3 regions of the Halomonas sp. KM-1 genome follow, and region 1 is predicted to be linked to each of the others. Evidence: predicted binding sites of a transcription regulator. Region 1 holds the regulator's gene; each other region holds the start of a gene.
What was found. Region 1 encodes sigma-54, which starts transcription at its own class of promoters, with help from an activator protein. Its sites were predicted from a motif close to TGGCACNNNNNTTGCTNT; they were not measured.

Region 1 (4,132 bases):
CGGGTCAGCGGGTGCCGGCGCCGGGTGGCGGAGTAGCGCTCGATCAGGATCCGCGCATCGGTGGTGAGGTAGACGATCTGACAGTCGACCTGCTTGGCGCGCAGCTCCTCCAGCAGCCTGGGGAACCGTTCCAGCGCGTGAGGAAGATTGCGCGCATCGATGCTTACGGCGATGCACTGCTGTGCCGTGGGTGAGCCGCGCAGCTCGTCGACCAGCGAGCCGAGCAGCATCGCCGGAAGGTTGTCGATGGCGTAGTAGCCGATGTCTTCGAGCGCCTGCAGTGCGATCGACTTGCCGGAGCCTGAGCGGCCGCTGATGATCACAAGCTGCATTACGTTTCTCCTGATCAGGGGCTGGCCGAGCGGCAAGGGGTAGCGGTCAGGCCGAAGACTGTCGTCGGATGGCGTCGATCAGACGCTCGTGAAGTTCGCGCTGGCTTTCGCACTTGCGCAGCCGTGAACGGGTCTCGGCATCGTTCATCACGCCGGCTACCTGGCTCAGCAGCGACAGATGCGTATCGTCGGCCTCCTCGGGTACCAGCAGCACGAAGACCAAGTCGACCGGTTCGCCGTCGATGGCGTCGAAATCGATGGGCTCGGCCAGCTTGAGGAAGGCGGCGACTGGGCTGTGGCAGTGCGGGCTTCGCGCATGCGGAATGGCGACGCCATTGCCGATGCCGGTGCTGCCCAGTCGCTCACGGCCGATCAATCGGCCGAAGACCTCCTGGCTATCGAGGCTCGGGGTGTTCTGCGCAATGAAGGTGCTGAAAAACTCCAGCACCCTCTTCTTGCTGCCCCCGGGAACGTCGAACAGCGCGCGTTCAGGGGGCAGTATGGTTTCCAGTGTCATGGCAACTCAGCGAATGCCGGCGCCCTGGGCGCGGGCCTGGGCCTTTTCCTTGTGCTTGACCAATTGGCGGTCGAGCTTGTCGGTCAGCGCATCAATGGCGGCGTACATGTCCGGGTCGGAGGCTTCGGCATGCAGGTCGGCACCGGCGGCATGCAGCGTGCAGGCGGCCTGTTGGCGCTCCTTCTCGATGGACAGGGTGACCTGGACGTTGGTGATGTTGTCGTAGTGCCGTTGGACGCGGCTAAGCTTCTCGCTCACGTAGTCACGCAGGGAATTGGTCAGTTCAACATGATGGCCGGTGATGTTGACTTGCATGACAAGCTCCTTCGTCCTTCGAGTGGTGGTTTGATTGTAACCCTTTTTGCCTCCTTGCAAACCCCTCCGAACGACGCTCTTGTCCGCTGTCAACGCTGCGTTTCGACTTCAACGAAAGCGCTTGCGTTCGCTCGAGGAGGGTATCCCCAGCGCTTCACGATACTTGGCCACGGTGCGGCGCGCCACCTGAATGCCGTCGTCGGCCAGCAGCTCCACCAGGCGGCTGTCCGAGAGCGGCTTGCGCGGTGGCTCGTCGGCGATCAGCTTGCGAATGCGGGCGCGAATCGCGGTGCTGGAGTGAGCGTCTCCCTCGCCGTTGCCGCCGACATGGCTGGAGAAGAAATACTTCAGTTCGAATACGCCGCGCGGCGTGTGGATGAACTTCTGCGTCGTCACCCGCGATATGGTCGACTCGTGCATCTCCACGGCCTGGGCGATGTCGGCCAGCACCAGGGGCTTCATCGCCTCCTCGCCCTGCTCCAGGAAGTCGATCTGGCGGGCCATGATCTCGCGCCCCACCCGCAGCAGGGTGTCGTTACGGCTGGCCAGGCTCTTCATCAGCCAGCGAGCTTCCTGAAGGTGGTCCTTGAGAAACTGGTTGTCCTGGCTCTTGTCGGCGCGCCGCACCAGGGCGACGTAGTCGGGCTGGATGCGCAGCCGTGGCAGCGCTTCGGCATTGAGCTCCACGCGCCAGCCGGACTCGTCGTGATAGGCGACCAGGTCGGGGGTGATGTAGTTGCTGCCGACCTCGGCATAGTCGCTGCCGGGGCGGGGGTTCAGGGAGCGTACCAGAGCAATGGCGTCGTCGAGGGCCTCGTCGTCCAGGCTCAGGCGGCGCTTGAGCAGGCGGCGGTCGTCGGCGGCCAAGGCCTCGAGAAACTGGCGCACCAGGCGGCGTGCCTGGGGCAGCAGGGGAGTGTCGTCAGGCAGGGTGGCGAGCTGCAGCATCAGGCATTCGCGTAGATCCCGGGCGAAGACACCGGTGGGTTCGAACTGCTGCAGGCGCAGCAGCACCTGCTCGACCTCGCGGGTGGGCAACCCCTCGAGGCCCTGGCGCCGCAGGCCGTCGCGGATCTCTTCCAGCGGCTGGGTCAGGTAGCCGGTGCCGTCCACGGCATCGATCAGGCTCTCGGCAATCTGGCGCTGACGCTCGTTCACATCGATCATCGCCAACTGCCACATCAGGTGGCCGGCCAGCGTCTGCCCAGAGGCCTGGCGTTCGAAGTCGGGGCCTTCACCGGTGGCGCCGGCGGTGCCGCTGCCATGATCGGGATAGGTATCCGTCCAGTCGCTGTCGGTGGAGAGCTCACCGGGAATTTCGCTGGCCCAGTCGTCGCTCTGGGGGTCGCTGACGGCCTGTTCGCCGAAGCCGTCGTCGAGCTCCAGCATGGGATTGGACTCGAGAGCTTGCTGGATCTCCTGGCGCAAGTCCAGGGTGGAGAGCTGCAGCAGCGCGATGGCCTGCTGTAGCTGTGGTGTCATGGTCAGCTGAGTGCCGACTCGCAGTTGCAATGATGCTTTCATGGCCATGAGAATAATGGGCTCATTTGCCGGAAAGACTCTACCCTAGACTGGCCGAGGATCACTTGCAAGAGCTCAAGGCTGCAATAAGCATGCCATCGGCAATATTCATGCCTGTTAGAAGGTTTTAATTTAAGATCAGGTTCTTGCTTGTCAGAGCGGAATGCGCTATGGACATGGCGCACTAAAGGCGGAAGTCTTCACCGAGATAGACTTCGCGCACGCGTCGGTTGGCCAGGATGGCTTCGGCGTCACCTTCCGCGATGATCTGGCCGTCGCCGACAATGTAGGCCGAATCGCAGATATCCAGCGTCTCGCGAACGTTGTGATCGGTGATCAGCACGCCGATGTCGCGGGCCTTCAGCTGGCGGATGATGCCCTTGATCTCGCCCACCGAGATCGGGTCGACCCCGGCAAAGGGCTCGTCCAGCAGAATGAAGGCCGGCTCGGTGGCCAGCGCCCGGGCGATTTCCACTCGCCGCCGCTCACCCCCGGACAGGCTCATGCCCAGGTTGTCGCGGATGTGGGTGACGTGAAAGTCCTCCAGCAGCTGCTCCAGGCGCTGCTGACGCCCCTGACGATCCAGGTCCTTGCGTGTTTCCAGGATTGCCATGATGTTGTCGGCCACCGAGAGCTTGCGGAAGATCGAAGCTTCCTGAGGCAGATAGCCGATGCCCGCCTTGGCGCGCTCGTGCATGGCGCTCTTGGAGAGGTCGAGATCGTCGATGCAGACGTTGCCGGCATCGGCCTTGACCAGCCCCACGATCATGTAGAACGAGGTGGTCTTGCCGGCACCGTTGGGGCCGAGCAGCCCCACAACGCAGCCCTGTTCGATGGAGAGACTGATGTCGTGCACCACGCGCCGGCGCTTGTAGCTTTTCGCCAGGTGACGGGCGTGCAGGGTCTTCATCGCCATCTCAGCGCTCCGGTTGCAGGGTCATGCGGATACGCTGGCGTCCTTCGACGCCTTCGCTCTCGGCGCGGGCCTGAACCACGCGACGGTCGAGGAAGTACTCGAGATAGCCCCCATCGAAGGTGTCCCCCCCCTGGTGCAGTTCGGCGCGGTCGATCAGTTCGACGCGGCGTTCGGCCGCGTGATAGATGACGGTACGTCCCCAGCCGCGGACCACGGGCTGATCGGGGTCGGGCTGCTGTTCTAGGTAGGCGCGCTCGCCGCGGGCCGTGGCGCGTGACAACTCTCCGGCCGCGTTGCGCCGGAGCTCGACGCGGTCGCCGGTGATACGCATGGTGCCCTGGCGAATGTCCACGTCGCCGGTGTAGACCGCCGTGCCGGCGACATCGTCGAGATCGAGCCGGTCGGCCTCGATATGGATGGGCTGGTCGGCGTCGCGCTGTTGGGCCATGCTCGCGGCAGGGCTCCATGCCAGGCCGATCAATGCCAGGGTGAGCAGCATGCGTGGCGTTGGAAGCTTGCGTCGCTTCATGG
Region 2 (4,132 bases), on a different contig from region 1:
ACCAGCGGGCACGCTCCATGTTGAGGCGAATCTGATCGATGCGCCGCTCGACGGGAACGTTGAGCGCTGCAAGCGTCTGACGTCCGACGATGCCGTCGGGCTCCAGCAGGTGCCGCCGCTGGAAACGGCGCACTGCCGCTTCCAGGTCGCTGTCGAAACGCCGCGGATCGGCGCCCTCCCGAGCCTCCCCGGAAGCGGCGCCGTTGTCTTCATCCCCGTCGTCGGTCGCCCCATTTTCGAGCACACCGGCCACGGCCAGACGTTCACGCAGAAGCTCCACGTCGTCGTCGTCGTCTCCCACACGCAGCGCACTATCGCGTTCCGGCAGCCGCTCCCAGCCGCCCTGCCGTTCGATGTCGCGATAGCGAGCCAGTCCTTCACGCAAGCGCTGGTAAGGCGTGTAGGGCGGTCGCGCCTCCACCAGCATGCGGTCGAATTGCTGCTGGTCGATGGCATCCGATATCGCGGCAAGATCCAGGTCGGGCGCCTCCACCGGCACCTCCCAATCCGCGCTCAGCGATTTGGGGTCGACCTTGCCCCGCTGCAGATGCTCGAGCGCCGTGAACAACATGCGGCTGGCAAATAGCTCGTAGTGGATTTGCCGTTCGCTATCCGCGTCCTCGTCGCGCACGCTGCGGTATTCCGCCTCGATATCGTCGGGACGGTAGTCCTCGGGGGTCAAGCCATCCTCATCGAGGGCACGCAGCGTTGAAACGAGCCCGGCTATCGTTTCCTCATCCCGCCAGGCCGGTCGATGGTCGCGCTGGGCATAGAACGCCTGCAGCAACTCGCTTTCATCGGCCAGCGCGGGCGATAGGCTCGGCCTGTCATCCGCATCGTCAACGCTCGCCTGGCGCGCCCGCTCCTCCGCCGAGGCTCCCGGCATGGCGACAAGCAGCATCACCAGTACTCCCATCCATGTAATAAAGCGCATCGATCCCCCCTGCTCCGTTGATGGCTGGTCTGGCCTTCCTGGCCTCTCTCTTCATAATAGTGCCTGGCTAGTGGCTGCAAGCCAGCCGGGCCCGTGCATCTTCACTTTTCTTTACGTTTACCCTGTATGCGGCGCTGCCGCTGCGGTGTTGCAACGCCATAGGCATGCCAATGCGCTTTTTACCGACGCTACGACTTCCGCTCTCGACCCTGGCCGCCTCCCTGCTGGTCACCCTGCCCACCGCCCATGCCGGTAACTTCCTGAGCCAGGCAGGGCTTTCGTATCCTTCTCCCGCACCGCTCAGTCGGACCCTGGCCAACCTGGCTCCCGACGCCAACCCGGTGGTGCTTAAGCTGGCCGCCAAAGCCGTGGCCTGCGCCGAGCCCGATGCCAGGCGCCTGGCCGTCATCGACTTCTCCCGCCCCTCCACCGAACCGCGCCTGTGGGTCTTCGACCTGGCCCAGCAGCGCCTGATGTTCGAGGAGCTGGTTTCCCATGGCCGCGGCTCGGGCGATGCCGAGGCCACGGTGTTCTCCAACACTCCCGAGAGCTACCAGTCGAGCCTCGGCCTGTTTCGCACCATGAACAGCTACTACGGACGCAACGGCTACTCTCTGCGCCTGGAAGGGCTGGAGCCAGGCGTCAACGACCTTGCCTATCAGCGTGCCATCGTGATCCACGGCGCCGACTACGTCAGCGAGGCGTTCATCCGCCAGACCGGCCGGCTGGGGCGCAGTCACGGCTGCCCGGCGGTACGCCAGGAAGTGACCTATCCGCTGATCGACAGCATCAAGGAAGATCATTACCTGTTCGCCTACTTCCCCGATCCCGAATGGCTGGAAAATTCCGCCTTCCTCAGCTGCGAGCGTGACGCCACCCAACTGGCCATGTACTGATCCACGGTTAAGACCTGCTGAACCCTGAAGACCTGCTGAACCGATCTCGCCGCCCTCCCCCCTAGCACCAGCAGGGGGCATTATCGTGCGGCACTGCACCATTCTTGCCACCCTGTGACCACTCTCCCACCTCTCTCTTGTCATTCTCTTCCAGGGTCATACGGACTCCGATCCACCCATCAAACCATAACCCGATGTTTTAAATGAACAACGTGAAGATGTGGCAAACGGATTGCTTGATATGAATCAAATTGCCGGGTAGGCGTGGACCAGGCTTCCAAGGGAAGTACGAGTGCGTCAGACCTGACCTTCAACGGAGAAGGGCGAACTCATGTATCGACAATCCGTACGAGGTCATAGCCCATGGAAATTCTCAACAAGGCGAACCGCATTCGTCTCTTGAGCCTGCGCACGCCACAGATGCGTGCCTTCCACTTCTCCTGGTTCGCCTTTCACATCTGCTTCTTCGGCTGGTTCGGCATCGCCCCGCTGATGGCGGTGGTACGCGAAGACCTTAACCTGACCCAGACCCAGATCGGCAACACCATCATCGCCTCGGTCTTGATCACCGTGATCGTGAGGCTGCTGATCGGCGTGCTGTGCGATCGTATCGGGCCGCGCAAGACCTACACCGGCCTGCTGGTGCTGGGCTCCATTCCGGTGATGAGCATCGGCTTCGCCAACAGCTTCGAGACCTTCCTGCTGGCGCGCCTGGCCATCGGCGCCATCGGCGCCTCGTTCGTCATCACCCAGTACCACACCACCATGATGTTCGCGCCCAACGTGGTGGGCACGGCAAACGCTACCAGCGCCGGCTGGGGCAACCTGGGGGGCGGCACCACCCAGATCGTCATGCCGCTGATCTTCTCCGGACTGCTGATGCTGGGCGTCAGCGAGACGCTGGGCTGGCGTCTGGCCATGGTGGTACCGGGCGTGGTGATGTTCGTCACCGGTATCGGCTACTGGCTGTTCACCCAGGACGCCCCCAACGGCAACTTCGACGAGCTGCGCGCACGCGGCGAGCTGCCCCCCGCCACCGGTGAGAACAGTGCCGGCAAGAGCTTCATGTCCGCCGCCAAGGACATCCGCGTGTGGGCGCTGTTCGTGGTCTATGCCATCTGCTTCGGCGTCGAGCTGACCATCAACAACATCGCCGCCATCTACTTCTTCGATCACTTCGACCTGACGCTGGCCACCGCCGGTATGATCGCCGGGCTGTTCGGACTGATGAACGTCTTCGCCCGCACCCTGGGCGGAGTGTTCTCCGACCTGTTCGCCCGCAACGGCGGCCTCAAGGGGCGCGTGCGCTGGTTGTTCATCGCCCTGATCTGCGAGGGCATCGCCCTGGTGGCCTTCTCGCAGATGCACGTGCTCTCTTATGCCATCGGCATCATGCTGGTGTTCAGCCTGTTCGTGCAGATGGCCGAAGGCGCCACCTACGGCGTGGTGCCCTTCATCAACAAGAAGGCCCTGGGTGCGGTGGCCGGCATCGTCGGGGCCGGTGGCAACGTCGGCGCCGTGGCTGCCGCCTTCCTCTTCCGCAGCGAAGCCATCACCTATCAGCAGGGCCTGTTCTACCTCGGCCTGATCGTGCTGGTACTGGCCTCCTGCGCTCTGCTGGTGCGCTTCAGCGACGAAACGGAAGCCGAGGAAGCCGAAGCCTATCGCCAGGCCGTGGGCGAGGATACCGGCGCCGGCGCGCTGTCGCTGCGCTGATCGCAAGCACAGCGGCACCCGCTGCCGCAACGCTTGCCCAATCTGGCCGCCGCCCTCGGGGCGGCGGCCATTGCGTATGAACGAGGTGAGCCATGACACCCGCCGAACGCCTGCTGCTGGCAGCCAAGCGCTGCGAAATCGACGATCTCGAACACCTTACCGCCGCCTGCGACATCGTCGGCGACGTCAGTCGTTTCATCCACGCGCTGCAAAAGGAACGCGGCGCTTCGAACGTCTATCTGGCCTCCGACGGACAGCGCTTCGCCGAGCATCGTCAGGAGCGCATAGAGGAGTGCCTGGCCACCGAGCGCGCCCTGCGCTCCCGCCTGGAGGCGCTGGGCGAGACCGCCGGTCGCCCCGCCACCACTGCTAGGCTGCTCAAGCGGGTTGCCTTCGTCTGGCACGCTCTCGAAGGCCTGGACGCGCTGCGCCGCGACATCGCCGCACTCGGCACCGGCCCCGATGCGGCAACCCAATCGTACAATCAGCTCATCAGCGCCCTGCTCTCGGTGGTGTTCGAAGCCGCCGATACCGCCGGCGACCCCGACATCACCCTGGCGCTGGTCGCCGTTTTTCATCTGATGCA
Region 3 (4,132 bases), on a different contig from region 1:
GAAGGTGATGGCCAGGCCGATGGCGGCGAGCACCAGCACCGAGCCGAGCGAAAGGCCGAAGTAGAGCGTCTCGGCGGCGCGGTTGACCTTGAGCATCTGTTCGATGCCGTTCAATGCCTCTCGGGCGGCGTCGGCCACGATCGGATCGTCGCCGTTGGTGGCACGGTTGAGGGCCACACGTACCCGGGAGTGCAGGCTGCCTTGCAGATCGTCTATGGCCTCGAGCTCACCCTGTTCGAGACGGTAAATTGCCAGTGCCTGAACCAGGCGTCCGCGCACCCGCGCATCAGGCTCCTCTTCAATTACCTCGGCCAGCGGACCGGCCAGATCGCCATCGACTTCACCCAGCAGACGCTCGGCGGAAGCGCGGCGCAGCCCGACGTCGGCGGCGTAGAGATCGACCACGGCAATGGCACTGCGCAGCTGGTTACGCAGCGCGTTGTTGATGCCGATGCGGTCCAGCTCGCGGCGAGACATCTGGCCCAGCGGCTCACCGCTCAGCGCATCCTGTACCGGCCAGTCACGTCCGGTATTGTCCAGCACCACCACGAAGCGGCCGTCACCGGCGCGCTGCAGGCGGCCGTCGAGCAGCGCCTGCAGCCAGTCGCGGGCGCGGGGATCGTCGCTGTGCACGATGGCATCGATGGCATCGCCCTTGGCGGGAAACGAATCGACATCCAGCGCCTCGAGCAGCGTCATGGCGGCGACATCGTCGTTCGGCGCGGCTTCCTGGGCCGCAGCGGGGGTCGTGATGGAGAGGCCGAGCACCAGCACGAGGCTCAGAGCGAGAGCCAGCAGCCATGAGCCCCGGCTCTGGGAGGTACGTTCATCCTCGGCGGCATCGGTGCCGGCCCTCGCCCCGGCCGTCGCTGGCCCAAGCATGGGGGGGTATCTCATCGGAGCGTTCCTCGGAAACGATGGAGAAGGCGTGCTCCCCCGCTGCACTTGGGCAGCGGGGGGCGGGGTACTGCTTACTCGGCGAGCGCCGCTTCGGCCTCTTCGGCCGCCGTGCTGCCACCACAGCGACCGGTAGCGACATTGAAGTTGCCGCAGCGCATCGGCGCCTGCCAATCGGCCATCAGATCGCGGGAGCCCGGCAGGTAATCGGACCAGGCATCGCCGGCAACCGTGGAGGGCGTCTGCCATACGATGTCGAACTGGCCGTTGTCCTGGATCTCACCGATCAGCACCGGTTTGGTGATGTGGTGGTTGGGCATCATCGCCGCATAGCTGCCGGAGAGATTGGGTACCACCACGCCAATGATGGCGTCCTTGATGGCATCGGGATCGGTGGTGCCTGCCTTGCGTACCGCCTCGGCCCACATGTTGAAGCCGATGTAATGGGCCTCCATCGGATCGTTGGTCACCGCCTCTTCGTCGCCGGTCCACTCGATCCAGGCGTCGATGAAGTCGTAGTTGGCATCGGTGTCCACGCTCATGAAGTAGTTCCAGGCGGCCAGATGGCCGACCAGCGGTGCAGTGTCGACACCGGTCAGTTCCTGCTCACCCACCGAGAAGGCGATGACGGGGATGTCGCCGGCGTCCACGCCCTGGTTGCCCAGCTCACGGTAAAACGGCACGTTGGCGTCGCCGTTGATGGTGGAGACCACCGCGGTGGGCTTGCCCTCGCTGCCGAAGCGACGCACCTCGGCGACGATGTTCTGCCAGTCGCTGTGCCCGAAGGGGGTGTAGTTGATCATGATGTCGTCATCCGCCACGCCGTGCTCTTCCTTGAGGTAGGCCTCGAGGATGCGGTTGGTGGTACGCGGATAAACGTAGTCGGTGCCGAGCAGCGCGAAGCGCTCGATTCCCATCTCGTTGATCAGGTAGTCCACGGCCGGAATGGCCTGCTGGTTGGGGGCCGCCCCGGTGTAGAAGACGTTCTCGGAAGACTCCTCACCCTCGTACTGCACGGGGTAGAACAGCAGACCGTTGAGCTCCTCGAACACCGGCAGCACCGCCTTGCGCGATACCGAGGTCCAGTTGCCGAAGACCACATCCACTTGGTGCTGTTCGAGCAACTCACGAGCCCGCTCGGCGAACAGTGGCCAGTTCGAGGCCGGATCCACCACCACAGCTTCGAGCTGACGTCCCAGCAGACCGCCCTGCTCGTTCTGCTGCGCGATCAGCATCTCCACGGTATCTTTAAGGGTCGATTCGCTGATGGCCATGGTGCCGGATAGCGAGTGCAGGATGCCCACCTTGATGGGGCCTTCCTCGGCCAGGGCCTGACTGGCGGACGCGAGGGAAACCGCTGCCATCAGAGCCAGGGTGGTGGAACGAAACGGGAAAGGCATGATGCGTCGGGAAGCGTTCAAGCGAACCTCCTTGCGCCCTCTGAGGGAGGGACTTGTTGTGAGGGATCATGTGCAGCCGGCATTGGCTACACAGCGCTAGGCATCCTGTCGTTGCAAAGCGTGCGCCATGATGCGGCAAGCTCTAAAAATTCTTTGCGTGACATTTAGTTGCACAAAGCTGCCAAGTAAAAATGAATCACCTACGCACCTCAGACGTGCAGCTTTGGGCGCCATGAACGCGCCGCGACGGAGCGGCTGCACCACCACGAAGCACCATGGCGGTGCAGTGGGAAGAAGCGGAAACGAAAGCGGGGGCGCCGATCGCTCGGCACCCCCGTTTCAAAGGCAGGAAGGTTCGGGTTGTCAGACGCTGCGGCGTGCCATCATGCGCTTGATCAGCGGCAGAGTCAGCGACAGCGCGGCAATGATCAGCAGCCACATGGAAATCGGCTTGTCGATGAAGATCGACCAGTCACCGCCGGAGATCTGCAGCGCCCGGCGCATGGACTCCTCCATGATGTCGCCGAGAATCAGCGCCAAGATCAGCGGAGCGGCCGGGAAGCCGAACAGGCGCATGCCCAGCCCCAACAGGCCGAAGCCGAGCAGGAGCAGCAGATCGAAGACGCTGAAGCTCATGCCGTAGACACCAAGCATGCAGAAGATAAGGATCAGCGACAGCAGCAACGGTCGAGGCATGTCGAGGATCTTGGCGATCAGCGGTATCAGCGGCAGGTTGAGCACCAGCAGGAAAATGTTACCCAGGTACATGCTCGCCACCACGCCCCAGAAGACGTCAGGACGGTCCACCAGCATGGCCGGACCGGGCGATACACCCATCACCAGCAGCGCACCCAGCAGCACCGCGGTAGAGCCGGAGCCGGGCACGCCCAGGGTCAGCAGTGGCACGAAGGAGCCGGTACAAGCCGCGTTGTTGGCCGACTCCGGCGCCGCTACGCCCTTGATGTTGCCCTTGCCGAAGGTGTCTCCATCCTTGGCCAGACGCTTCTCCATGCTATAGCCCAGGAAGGAGCCGATGGTGGCGCCAGCCCCCGGCAGCACACCGGTGAAGAAACCCAGGATCGAGCTACGGCCGATCGGTGCCGCGATCTCCTTCACTTCCGACTTCGACAGCTTGAGCGAGCCGATGGCATTGCGCGGCTGCTCCTTGCCACCACCGCCTCTGAGCAGCATGAAGAACACCTCGGTCAGGGCGAATATACCCAGCGCCACGACCAGGAAGTCGATGCCATCCAGCAAATGCACGGTGCCGAAGGTGAAACGCTCGGTACCGGTCTGCAGGTCGATACCCATGATCGAGATCATCACCCCGACCACGGCAGCGATCAGTCCCTTGATCAGCGACTTGTCGGACAGCGACACCACTGCGGTAAGGCCCAGCACCATCAACGAGAAGTATTCGGCGGGGCCGAAGCTTACCGCTACCCGACCCAGCAACGGCGCCACCAGCATCAGGAAGATGATGGAAACGGTGCCGCCAATGAACGACGCGTAGGCGGCAATGGCCAGCGCCTTGCCCGCCATGCCCTGCTTGGCCATGGGATAGCCGTCGAAGGAGGTCGCCACCGTACCTGCCACGCCAGGGGCATTGAGCAGGATCGACGAGGTCGAGCCGCCGAAGATCGCACCGTAGTAAACCCCCGCCATCAGGATCAGGCCCGAGGACGGCTCCATGCCAAAGGTCAGCGGAATCATCAGCGCCAGGGCGCTGATCGGCCCCAGACCCGGCAGCATGCCGATGATGGTACCGGCAAAGACGCCGGCAAAGACGTAGAGGATATTGATCGGCTCCAGCGCGATGCTGAAGCCGTACATCA

Region 2: a site for sigma-54 is predicted at 2,052-2,069, ahead of B8115_RS19055 (NarK family nitrate/nitrite MFS transporter). Genes of this name have one in related genera too.
Region 3: a site for sigma-54 is predicted at 2,408-2,425, ahead of urtA (urea ABC transporter substrate-binding protein). Genes of this name have one in related genera too.

What each region holds. Positions count from the first base shown of each region.
Region 1 is NZ_BAEU01000141.1:63,012-67,143, reverse strand. It holds gene rapZ (RNase adapter RapZ) at 1-332, opposite strand, end outside; gene ptsN (PTS IIA-like nitrogen regulatory protein PtsN) at 379-849, opposite strand; gene hpf (ribosome hibernation-promoting factor, HPF/YfiA family) at 856-1,164, opposite strand; gene B8115_RS17740 (RNA polymerase factor sigma-54) at 1,273-2,694, opposite strand; gene lptB (LPS export ABC transporter ATP-binding protein) at 2,870-3,595, opposite strand; gene lptA (lipopolysaccharide transport periplasmic protein LptA) at 3,603-4,130, opposite strand; gene lptC (LPS export ABC transporter periplasmic protein LptC) at 4,127-4,132, opposite strand, start outside.
Region 2 is NZ_BAEU01000149.1:28,128-32,259, forward strand. It holds gene B8115_RS19045 (murein L,D-transpeptidase) at 1-934, opposite strand, end outside; gene B8115_RS19050 (murein L,D-transpeptidase catalytic domain family protein) at 1,105-1,830, shown strand; gene B8115_RS19055 (NarK family nitrate/nitrite MFS transporter) at 2,194-3,546, shown strand; gene B8115_RS19060 (nitrate regulatory protein) at 3,639-4,132, shown strand, end outside.
Region 3 is NZ_BAEU01000117.1:13,172-17,303, reverse strand. It holds gene urtB (urea ABC transporter permease subunit UrtB) at 1-897, opposite strand, end outside; gene urtA (urea ABC transporter substrate-binding protein) at 972-2,261, opposite strand; gene B8115_RS13120 (tripartite tricarboxylate transporter permease) at 2,661-4,132, opposite strand, start outside.